2 regions of the Pseudomonas sp. GW821-FHT02B10 genome follow, and region 1 is predicted to be linked to the other one. Evidence: predicted binding sites of a transcription regulator. Region 1 holds the regulator's gene; the other holds the start of a gene.
What was found. Region 1 encodes FliA, which starts transcription of late flagellar genes. Its sites were predicted from a motif close to CTAAAGTTTNNNNNNNNNNNGCCGNTAA; they were not measured.

Region 1 (5,910 bases):
CGCTGCCATCATTGGCAATCGCCGCATTGCCGGCGGTGTCGAGCTGACGGCTGCCCTGGATTACAAGCTATCGGCGCTGGCGCCGCGGGTGCCGAACATGGAACTCGAGGACGAACTGCGCAAGACTCAGTCGCGCATCGTCACCGCCCAGGCCGAACTGAGCCTGCGTGGCGACGGCGATGCCAGCACCAATCGCCAGCTGTTCGCCGGCCTGCCGCTGACCGCCGCCGAGCCGCTGATCGAACCTACATTCAACGAGCCCCAGCGCCCGGCCCCGGTAGTCGCCGCACCGGCTGTCGATCAGCGGGCACTGGACTCGATGCGTTTTGAACTCAACGGCCTGCGCGAGTTGCTGGAAGTCCAGCTCGGCTCCCTGGCCTGGAGCCAGCTGCAAGGCAGCCGGCCCGAACAGGCCAACCTGTGGCGGCGCCTGCAGCGTATCGGCTTGTCCGGTCCGCTGGCCCGTGACCTGCTGGCGCTGATCACTGAAATCGACGAACCCCGCCAGGCCTGGCGCATGCTCCTGGCCCACCTGGCGCGGATGATCGTGACCCCGGAAGTCGAGCCACTGGAGGAGGGCGGTGTGATCGCCATGGTCGGCCCCGCCGGCATGGGCAAGACCACCACCCTGGCCAAGCTGGCCGCGCGTTATGTACTCAAGTACGGCGCGCAGAACATCGCGCTGGTGAGCATGGACAGCTACCGCATCGGCGCCCAGGAACAGCTCAAGACCCTGGGCCGGATCCTCAACGTCTCGGTGACCCATGTCGACCCGGGCCAGTCCCTGGCGCAAGCCCTCGATCCGCTGCTGCGCAAGCGTGTGGTGCTGATCGACACCGCCGGCCTGCAAGCCAGCGACCCGGCCCTGCGCATGCAGCTGGAAAGCCTGGCCGGACGTGGCATCCGGGCAAAAAATTATCTGGTCTTGGCAACCACCAGCCAGAAACAGGTTCTAACCGCCGCATACCACAGCTACAAGCGTTGCGGGCTGGCCGGCTGCATCCTGACTAAACTGGATGAAACCGCCAGCCTTGGTGAGGTGTTGAGCCTGGCGATCAGTCATGAACTCCCTGTTGCCTATCTGACCGATGGCCCGCGGATTCCGGACGATCTGCACTTGCCGCGTCGTCACCAGCTGGTCAGTCGTGCGGTGAGCGTGCAGATGCAGGAAGAACCCAGCGAAGAAGCCATGGCTGACATGTTCGCTGACCTCTACCACAACCCGACCAAGCGGGTTGGCTGAGGGAATCATGAAAAGATTGCAATGTACCTACATCGATGGTCTGCCAGGCATTGTTCCGTTGGTGAACGCGCAGCCAGTTATGTGGCCCCGTCTAAGTAAGACAAGGTAAAGAACGAACATGGGCAGCATGCATCCCGTACAGGTGATCGCGGTGACCGGCGGCAAAGGTGGCGTCGGCAAGACTAACGTGTCAGTGAACTTGTCCCTGGCCCTAGCGGAGCTCGGCCGGCGCGTCATGCTGCTGGACGCCGACCTGGGCCTGGCCAACGTCGACGTGCTATTGGGGCTGACCCCCAAACGGACCCTCGCCGACGTGATCGAAGGCCGCTGCGAGCTGCGCGATGTGCTGCTGCAGGGGCCGGGTGGAATCCGTATCGTGCCGGCGGCGTCCGGCACCCAGAGCATGGTTCATCTGAGCCCGGCGCAGCATGCCGGCCTGATCCAGGCCTTCAGCGACATCGGCGACAACCTCGATGTGCTGGTGATCGACACCGCCGCCGGCATCGGCGACTCGGTGGTCAGCTTCGTCCGCGCGGCCCAGGAAGTATTGCTGGTGGTCTGCGACGAGCCGACCTCGATCACCGACGCCTACGCGCTGATCAAGCTGCTCAACCGCGACTACGGCATGAACCGCTTCCGCGTGCTCGCCAACATGGCGCAGAGCCCGCAGGAAGGGCGCAACCTGTTCGCCAAGTTGACCAAGGTCACGGATCGCTTCCTGGACGTGGCCCTACAATATGTCGGCGCCGTGCCTTACGACGAATGCGTGCGCAAGGCCGTGCAAAAGCAGCGTGCGGTCTATGAGGCGTTTCCGCGTTCGAAATGCGCGCTGGCATTCAAGGCCATCGCGCAGAAGGTCGATACCTGGCCGTTGCCGGCCAACCCACGTGGACATCTGGAATTTTTCGTCGAGCGGCTCGTGCATCAGACAGCGGGACCGGTGCTATGAGCGCCAGCGGCTACAACCTTTACAAAAAGTCGGCACGTGACAGCCAGTACGAATTGATCGAGCGCTATGCACCGCTGGTCAAGCGTATTGCCTATCACTTGCTGGCGCGCCTGCCGGCCAGTGTCCAGGTCGAAGACCTGATCCAGGCCGGGATGATCGGTCTGCTCGAAGTGTCGACCAAGTACGACGCGAGCAAGGGCGCGAGTTTCGAGACCTACGCGGGTATCCGTATCCGCGGTGCGATGCTCGATGAGGTCCGTAAAGGTGACTGGGCGCCGCGTTCGGTACATCGCAATACCCGGATGGTGAGCGATGCCATTCGCGCAATTGAAGCTAAAACCGGTCGTGACGCTAAAGATCATGAAGTTGCGGCCGAACTTCAATTGAGTCTCGACGATTATTACGGGATTTTGAACGACACCTTGGGCAGTCGCCTGTTCAGCTTCGACGACCTGTTGCAGGACGGCGAGCATGAAGGGCTGCATGAGGATGGCGCGAGTGCTCATCTCGAGCCGTCGCGCGACCTGGAGGACGAACGTTTCCAGGCCGCGCTGGCGGACGCGATTGCCAATTTGCCGGAGCGTGAGCGACTGGTCTTGGCGCTGTACTACGACGAAGAGCTGAACCTCAAGGAAATCGGTGAGGTCCTGGGGGTCAGCGAATCGCGGGTCAGCCAGTTACACAGCCAGTGCGCGGCCCGTTTGCGGGGGCGTTTGGGAGAGTGGCGAGCGCGCTGACAGGCAGTGTGGGGGACACTGCGGACGAGACTGGCACGACGTGGCCGGACTTGCGGTGTGTATTCCATGCAGTCGTTGAGTGCTCTGCCTGATTGATTGAATGGCGCGTTCAGGTGCTGGACGCGTTTAAGACTGCTTGGAGGTCGAATTGGACAAGAACATGAAAATCCTCATCGTTGATGACTTCTCAACGATGCGGCGGATCATAAAAAACCTGTTGCGTGACCTGGGGTTCACCAACACGGTCGAGGCTGACGATGGCACCACTGCCATTCCGGTCCTCAACAGTGGGAGCATCGACTTTCTGGTAACGGACTGGAACATGCCCGGCATGACCGGTATCGATCTGCTGCGCCATGTGCGCGCCGATGAAAAACTCAAGCACCTGCCGGTACTCATGGTGACCGCTGAAGCCAAGCGCGAACAGATCATCGAAGCTGCCCAGGCCGGCGTAAACGGTTATGTGGTCAAGCCCTTCACGGCCCAGGCGTTGAAAGAGAAGATCGAGAAGATCTTCGAACGCATCGGTTGAGAGTGGAATCATTCCGCCACGGGGGAGCTATGGAGCACAACGAATCTTCATTGGGCGATTTCGAATCGACCCTGAAAAAACACGCACTCGAACTGGTCGACAGCCTTGAAAAAGGCAAGTTCGGCGAAGCCGTGCAACTGATCCATGAGCTCAACCAGACCCGTGACCGCGGCCTGTACCAGGAGGTCGGCAAGCTCACCCGCGAGCTGCATAGCGCCATCGTCAATTTCCAGATTGACCCGCATATGCCGCAAGCCGAGGAAGTTTCACAGATCACGGATGCCACCGAGCGCCTGTCCTATGTGGTCAGGCTGACCGAGGCCGCGGCCAACCGCACCATGGATCTGGTCGAGAGCGCCACCCCGCTGGTCAATGGCCTGAGTAGCGAAGCCCAGGCCCTGAGCGCCGATTGGGGGCGTTTCATGCGCCGCGAACTGGGCGCCGAGGAATTCCGCGACCTGGCCCGCCGGGTGGACGGTTTCCTGACCCGCAGCGAGCAAGACACGCGTGCGGTATCGAGCAACCTCAACGACATTCTGCTGGCGCAGGATTACCAGGACTTGACCGGTCAGGTGATCAAGCGCGTGACCCAGTTGGTCACCGAAGTCGAGAGCAACCTGCTCAAACTGGTCCTGATGGCCAGCCAGGTCGATCGTTTTGCCGGCATCGAACATGACCGTGAATCGATCCTCGCTGAAAAAGATCCGCAAAAACATCTGGCCAAGGGTGAAGGTCCGCAGATTCATGCCGATAAACGTGAAGACGTTGTATCCGGTCAGGACGATGTCGACGATTTGCTTTCCAGCCTTGGATTCTAGGAGCACCCATACATGAGCTTCGGCGCCGATGAAGAAATCCTTCAGGATTTTCTGGTTGAGGCCGGCGAGATTCTAGAGCAACTGTCCGAACAACTGGTCGAGCTGGAAAGCCGGCCGGACGATGCGGATCTGCTCAACGCAATTTTTCGCGGTTTTCACACTGTAAAAGGGGGCGCCGGCTTCCTCCAGCTCAACGAGCTGGTGGAGTGCTGCCACATCGCCGAGAACGTGTTCGACATCCTGCGCAAGGGTGAGCGTCGCGTCGACGCGGAACTGATGGACGTAGTGCTCGAAGCGCTGGACGCAGTGAACGGCATGTTCGGCCAGGTGCGCGAGCGTACCGAGATCACCGCCGCCACTCCGGAGCTGCTGGCTGCCCTGGCCCGTCTGGCCGAGCCTGCGGGGGCCGAGGAGGTCGCCGCGCCGGTGGCCGACGTTGAGACAGTTGTTGAAGCCGTTGCCGAGCCGGTCGCCGAGTCGACCGAAAGCGAGTCCGGCGATATCACCGACAGCGAGTTCGAGCAGCTGCTCGATTCGCTCAATGCCGCCAAGGCCGAGGCCGAAGCCCCGGCTGCTGTTGCTCCCGCGGCACCCGCCGCCGGCAGTGAAGCGGCCAGCGACGAAATCACCGATGCCGAGTTCGAGTCGTTGCTCGATCAATTGCACGGCAAGGGCCAGTTCGCACCGGATGCGGTGGCCCCTTCGGCCACGGCGCCGGCTGCGGAAAAAGCCGCGGCCAGCGACGAAATCACCGATGACGAATTCGAAGCCCTGCTGGATCAGCTGCATGGCAAAGGCAACTTTGCGGTCGATGCGCTGGACTCCGCGGTGGCAGCGGCGGTACCGCCGGCTACGCCAAGCGCGGCCGCCGCCGGTAGCGACCTGATCACCGACCAGGAATTCGAATCCCTGCTCGACGAGCTGCATGGCAAGGGCAAGTTCTCTGAAGTGCCCGCAGCCGCGGCGACCGTGGGTAGCGCAACGGCCGCCACGGCTCCGGCGCCTGCCGCCGTCGCCAAGCCAGCGGTGAAGAAGCCCGAAGCCAAGGCCGAAACGCCAAAACCGGCTCCAGCCGCTGCTCCGGCGCCTGCTCGTGCTCCGGCTGCCGCTCCGGCGGAAAAGCCGGTCAGCGAAGCTGAAACCACCGTGCGGGTCGATACCGCGCGGCTGGACGAAATCATGAACATGGTCGGCGAGCTGGTGCTGGTGCGTAACCGCCTGGTGCGCCTGGGGCTTAACAGCGGCGACGAAGCCATGTCCAAGGCCGTGTCGAACCTCGACGTGGTCACGGCCGACTTGCAGACCGCGGTGATGAAGACCCGGATGCAGCCGATCAAGAAGGTCTTCGGGCGCTTCCCGCGCCTGGTTCGCGACCTGGCCCGCCAGCTCAAGAAAGAGATCAACCTGGAGCTGGTCGGCGAAGAGACCGACCTCGACAAGAACCTCGTCGAGGCCCTGGCCGACCCGCTGGTGCACTTGGTGCGCAACGCCGTCGACCACGGTATCGAGTCGCCGGAAGAGCGCGAGGAAGCGGGCAAGTCCCGTGGCGGCAAGGTGGTGCTGGCGGCCGAGCAGGAAGGCGACCATATCCTGCTGTCGATCTCCGACGACGGCAAAGGCATGGACCCGAA
Region 2 (5,910 bases), on a different contig from region 1:
GCACGGTTGGCCGAAAGCTCCCAGTTGCCGAAATCGCCAGTGCCCGCGTAAGGCTTGGCATCGGTGTGACCGCTGATGCTGATCTTGTTCGGCACCGCCTTGATGGTGTCGGCCATGGCCAGCAGGATGTCCTCGAAGTACGGCTTCAGGCGCGCACTGCCGGAGTCGAACATCGGCCGGTTTTCCGAATCGATGATCTGGATACGCAGGCCGTCCGGAGTGATCTCGAACAGGATCTGGTCCTTGAACTTCTGCAATTGCGGGTTTTCTTCGACCTTGTTCTGCAGCTCTTGAAGCAACAGTTCCAGACGCTCTCTTTCCACCTGCTCGGCCATGCTCTCGACCTGATCGGTGTCGACCGTGACCTTGTCCGGTTGCGGCTGCGACTTGATCTCGGGGTTGAGGGTGTTTTCCGGCGCCAGCTCGGGAGAACCGCCCAGGTCGATGATGTAGGGCGTACCGCTTTCCGAGAAGCCGATCGGGTCCTTGAAGTAACCGGCAATGGCGATCTTCTGTTCCGGGGTGGCAGTGGACAGCAGCCACAGCACCAGGAAGAACGCCATCATCGCAGTGGCGAAGTCGGCGAAGGCGATCTTCCATGCCCCGCCATGATGCCCGCCGGCAAAGCGCTTGACGCGCTTGATGATAATCGGCTGATTGTTTTCCATGGCTTAGCGACCGCGAACCGCTTGTTCCAGCTCGGCGAAGCTCGGACGGTGCGCCGGGTACAGGACCTTGCGCCCGAACTCCACGGCCAGCGAGGGCGGCATGCCGGAAGCCGAGGCCACCAGGGAGGCCTTGATGGCTTCATAGACGTTCAGCTCTTCCTTGGCGTCGTGCGCCAGGGAATGGGCCAGCGGGCCGAAGAAACCATAGGCCGCGAGAATACCGAAGAAGGTACCGACCAGCGCCGCACCTACGTGCAGGCCGATGGACTTCTGGTCGCCATCGCCCAGGGACGCCATGGTCACCACGATACCCAGTACCGCCGCGACGATACCGAAACCCGGCATGCCGTCGGCGATGCCGTTGACCGCATGGGATGGATGCTCGAGGTCTTCCTTGAGGCTGAACAGCTCCATGTCGAACAGGCCTTCCAGCTCGTGGGGAGCCATGTTGCCGGAGGACATGATGCGCAGGTAGTCACAGATGAACGCGGTCATGCGCTCGTCTTTGAGCACGGATGGATACTTGGCGAAAATCGGGCTGGCGGCGGCGTCTTCGATATCGCCCTCGATCGCCATCATGCCTTCGCGGCGGCTCTTGTTGAGGATCTCGTAGATCAGGCCCAGCACTTCCAGGTAGAAGGTCTGGGAAAAACGCGAACCGAACATCCCCAAGGACTTCTTGAGCACGTGCATGGTCATGTAGCCGGGGTTCGCCTGCAGGAACGCCCCCAGCGCGGCGCCGCCGATAATCAAGACCTCGAAAGGCTGGATCAGGGCGGCAATCTTGCCGTGAGAAAGCACGTATCCGCCGAGCACGCTCGCGAACACGACGATGATGCCGATAATTTTAGCCATAGGTAGGAAGGTACTTACTGAGTCGGGTTCAAGGTCATATTCGGAAGTTCTTAAAACTCTTCTTCTACTTATCGGCAAAACTGCGCCAGACTATAGGCCGTTAAGGCGAAAAGCCAGTTTGGCCCGCTCTGGGCGTGTTTACAGCAGACGATGATTGCGCCCAGCCATGTCTAATGAAACGACAGTCCCAACTACCGCCCCCCACTCCCTCGAATCCTGGATAAAGCTGCTTGACGCGGTCCGCCTGCCGGTGCCGCAGGCCAGCCATGACCGGGTCTGCAAAGCCATCAGGGACAATCGCAGCTCATTGCGCGACATTGCCGACCTGATGCAGGACAGCCCCGCGCTGGCCTTGAGCGTGATTCGCGAAGCCAATCGCCACACCCACGGCAGCATGAGCGAGCCGGCCGAGAACCTCGAGGTCGCCCTCAACCGCCTGGGCCTGGCGCGTACCGAAGAGTTGCTCGCCCGCCTGCCCGCCCAGCCCGAGCAGGAGATCCCGGTCGGGCTGCGCCAGTTGCAACTGATCAGCCAGCACGCGACCCAACAGGCCAACGGCTTTTTCGCCGGGCGCCTGGCCAGGCTCTGGCAGGACATTCACTGGGGCAGCCTGCTGTTTCTCTCGCCGCTGTGGCCCTTGGCGCTGGCCTATCCAAAACTGCTCGAAGAGTGGGAACTGCGTGTCGTCCATAAAGCCGAACCGGCCCAGGAGGTCGAGCTGGAACTGTTCGGCGTCGGCCTGCTTCAGTTGGGCCAGGCCCTGGTGGAGGTCTGGCACTTGCCGATCTGGGTACAGCAAGGCTACCGCCTGCTGATCGACGAGCAGGACCAATTGGTCAAGGCCCTGCACATCGCCCGGGACAATGCCCACCCGTTGCACCAGCGACAATGCCTGGATGCCGATCCGGCCCTGCAGCGCTGGCTGAACCAGCCGGCCAACAGCGTGCTGCTGGCCAACGCCCTGGCCCTGTCGGCGCAAGAGTCCTGGACCGGCCCGCACTGCATGCGCTGGCAATACCTGGCCAGCCTGTACCTGCAAATGCCGATGGACGAACTGCAACAACAGTTGCACCAGCAAGCCGCGCAGAGTGCCCGGCATCACCGCATGCCCGATCTGTGGCATCCGGCCGAGGCGCTGCTCTGGCCCTGGGAGGCCCGGCGCGTGCATCGCGGCGAGCTCCCAGTTCCCGCACCGACCGCAGAAGATCTGGCCAAGTGGCGCAAGCAATGCAGCGAATTGCTGGTGGAACCCAGCCGCTTCAGCAATGCCATGCACCTGACCACCTTTGCCCGCGACGCCCTGGTGGCGTGCGGCATGCGCCGGGTGATGCTGCTGATGGTCGACCGCACGCGGACCCAGTTGCGCGTGCATCAGATCGCCGGGCTGCCTGCGCCCGCCATGAACCTGGCATTGACGATCAACCAGAGCAGCGTATTGCAAAGGCTGCTGGACGCTCCGGCGCAAGTGCGCCTGACGCCGACCAACAACGCCCAGTTCTCCGCCCGTCTGCCCGCCAGCCTGCGCACGCTGTTTCGTGGCGAGCACCTGCTGATGCGCTCGGTGCCCAGCAATGGCCGGGTAATCATGCTGATCATCGCCGACCAGGGCGGCCAACCCTTCTCGGAAATCTCCGTACAGGCGTTTGGCAAGACCGCGCAGTGCATCGAAAAGGCCCTGCACAGCTTTACCAACCGCAGCCGCTGACGCTTGCGCTACAATCCCTCCCTTTGTGCCCTGGAGACCTCACATGCCTGACTTCACTGGCTTGCCGCTGGTGATCGAGCCGAGCGATCTGCTCCCTCGCCTGGACGCCCGCGAACTGATTCTGGTGGACCTGACCAGCGCCGCCCGCTATGCCGCGGGCCATATCCCCGGCGCGCACTTCGTCGATCCCAAGCGTACCCAGCTCGGTCAGGCACCGGCGCCAGGGCTGATGCCGCCACAGGCGGCCCTTGAAGCCCTGTTCGGCGAACTGGGGCATAACCCGGACGCGGTCTACGTGGTCTATGACGATGAAGGCGGCGGCTGGGCCGGGCGCTTCATCTGGCTGCTGGATGTCATCGGCCACTCCCGTTACCACTATCTGGACGGCGGGCTGCTGGCCTGGCTGGCAGACGGCCTGCCGGTCTCGAATGAAGTCCCGGCGGCCGTCGGCGGCCCTGTCGCCCTGACCCTGCACGACGAACCGACCGCCACCCGCGAATACTTGCAAAGCCGTCTTGGCGCGGCCGACCTGGCGATCTGGGATGCCCGCGGCCCCCTGGAGTACTCGGGGGAGAAAGTCCTCGCCGCCAAGGGTGGGCACATCCCCGGTGCGATCAACTTCGAGTGGACGGCGGGCATGGACCCGACGCGCAACCTGCGAATCCGCAGCGACATGCCGCAGATCCTCGAACAGCTCGGCATCAGCAAAGACAAAGAAGTGATCACCCACTGCCAGACTCACCATCGCTCTGGCTTCACCTATCTGGTGGCCAAGGCGCTCGGTTATCCGCGAGTCAAAGGCTATGCCGGTTCCTGGGGCGAATGGGGCAATCACCCTGACACGCCCGTAGAGATTTAAGGTTTTAAGGACAGTTAATGAAAAAGCGTTTGTTTATCCTCAGCCAGTACCTGCTGCCTCACCACCTGCTGTCGCGCCTGGCCGGCTGCATTGCCGAGTGCCGCGTGCGCTGGTTCAAGAATGCCTTCACCGCCTGGTTCGCCAAGCGTTATCAGGTGGACATGTCTCAAGCGCTGGTGGAAGACCTGACCGCCTATGAGCACTTCAACGCCTTCTTCACCCGCGCGTTGAAAGACGGTGCCCGCCCGCTGGACCAGACCCCGGGCGCGATCCTCAGCCCAGCCGACGGCGCGGTCAGCCAGCTTGGCCCGATCGAGCACGGTCGAGTATTCCAGGCCAAGGGCCACAGCTTCAGCGTGCTGGAACTGCTGGGTGGCGACTCGGCCCTGGCAGCCCCGTTCATGGGCGGCGATTTCGCCACCATCTACCTGTCGCCGAAGGACTACCACCGCGTGCACATGCCGCTGGCCGGCACCCTGCGGGAAATGGTCTACGTGCCGGGACGGATCTTCTCGGTCAACCAGACCACCGCGGAAAACGTGCCGGAGCTGTTCGCCCGCAACGAGCGCGTGGTATGCGTTTTCGATACCGAGCGCGGCCCGATGGCCGTGGTCCTGGTCGGCGCGATGATCGTGGCATCGATCGAAACCGTCTGGGCCGGCCTGGTGACTCCGCCCAAGCGCGAACTGAAGACCGTGCGCTACGACGAAGCCGCCCGTGCGCCGATCCACCTGGAAAAGGGCGCCGAATTAGGCCGCTTCAAGCTGGGTTCCACCGCGATCGTGCTGTTCGGGCCGGAGCAAGTGCAGTGGGCCGAAGAACTGGCGGCCGGCTCGCCAGTGCAGATGGGCCAGGGCATCGGCCTGGCCAAGGCCTGAGCCTTGGGCATAACAAGCCGGACATAAAAAAACGCCGCAGATCGCGGCGTTTTTTTTGCCTTGGATTCAGCTCAGAGCTGGCCGTCGCGATCGCGGAAGCCCAGCAGATAAAGCACGCCATCCAGGCCCAGGGTGGAAATCGCCTGCTTGGCCGACTGCTTGACCAGCGGCTTGGCGCGGAAGGCCACGCCCAGGCCGGCAATCGCCAGCATCGGCAGGTCGTTGGCGCCGTCGCCGACCGCGATGGTCTGCTCCAGGCGCAAACCTTCCTTGGCGGCCAGCTCGCGCAGCAGATCGGCCTTGCGCTGGGCGTCGACAATCGGCTCGACCGCGACACCGGTCACCTTGCCGTCGACCACTTCCAGCTCGTTGGCGAATACGTAGTCGATCCCCAGCTTGGCCTGCAGCTGCTTGGCGAAGTAGGTGAAGCCACCCGAGAGGATCGCGGTCTTGTAGCCCAGGCGCTTGAGTTCGGCGAACAGGGTCTCGGCACCTTCGGTCAGGCGCAGCGATGCGCCGATGGAGTCCAGCACCTTGATGTCCAGGCCCTGGAGCAAGGCCAGGCGCTCCTTGAAGCTGGCACGGAAGTCCAGCTCGCCGGCCATGGCCCGCTCGGTGATTTCCGCCACCCGGTCACCCACGCCGGCCGCCTTGGCCAGTTCATCGATGACTTCCGCCTCGATCAGCGTCGAGTCCATGTCGAACACCGCCAGGCGGCGGTTGCGACGGAACAGCGAGTCTTCCTGGAAGGCGATATCGACGTTCAACTCCTGGGCGACGCTGAGGAACTCGGCACGCAATGCCTGCGGATCGGCTGCTTCGCCCCGTACGGAGAACTCGATACAACCCTTGCCCTTGTCGGCCGGGGTGTCCAGCGGCATGCGCCCGGAGAGGCGATCGATGTGGTCGATGTTCAAGCCATACTTGGCGGTGATCGAACTGACG

Region 2: a site for FliA is predicted at 1,592-1,619, ahead of motA (flagellar motor stator protein MotA). Genes of this name have one in related genera too.

What each region holds. Positions count from the first base shown of each region.
Region 1 covers NZ_JBWKVU010000011.1:144,169-150,078, forward strand. The annotation lists gene flhF (flagellar biosynthesis GTPase FlhF) at 1-1,243, shown strand, start outside; gene fleN (flagellar synthesis regulator FleN) at 1,362-2,192, shown strand; gene fliA (RNA polymerase sigma factor FliA) at 2,189-2,929, shown strand; gene AC07VU_RS22400 (chemotaxis response regulator CheY) at 3,090-3,461, shown strand; gene AC07VU_RS22405 (protein phosphatase CheZ) at 3,491-4,279, shown strand; gene AC07VU_RS22410 (chemotaxis protein CheA) at 4,292-5,910, shown strand, end outside.
Region 2 covers NZ_JBWKVU010000003.1:203,594-209,503, forward strand. The annotation lists gene motB (flagellar motor protein MotB) at 1-668, opposite strand, end outside; gene motA (flagellar motor stator protein MotA) at 672-1,523, opposite strand; gene AC07VU_RS08390 (HDOD domain-containing protein) at 1,690-3,228, shown strand; gene rhdA (thiosulfate sulfurtransferase) at 3,272-4,087, shown strand; gene asd (archaetidylserine decarboxylase) at 4,105-4,965, shown strand; gene serB (phosphoserine phosphatase SerB) at 5,037-5,910, opposite strand, start outside.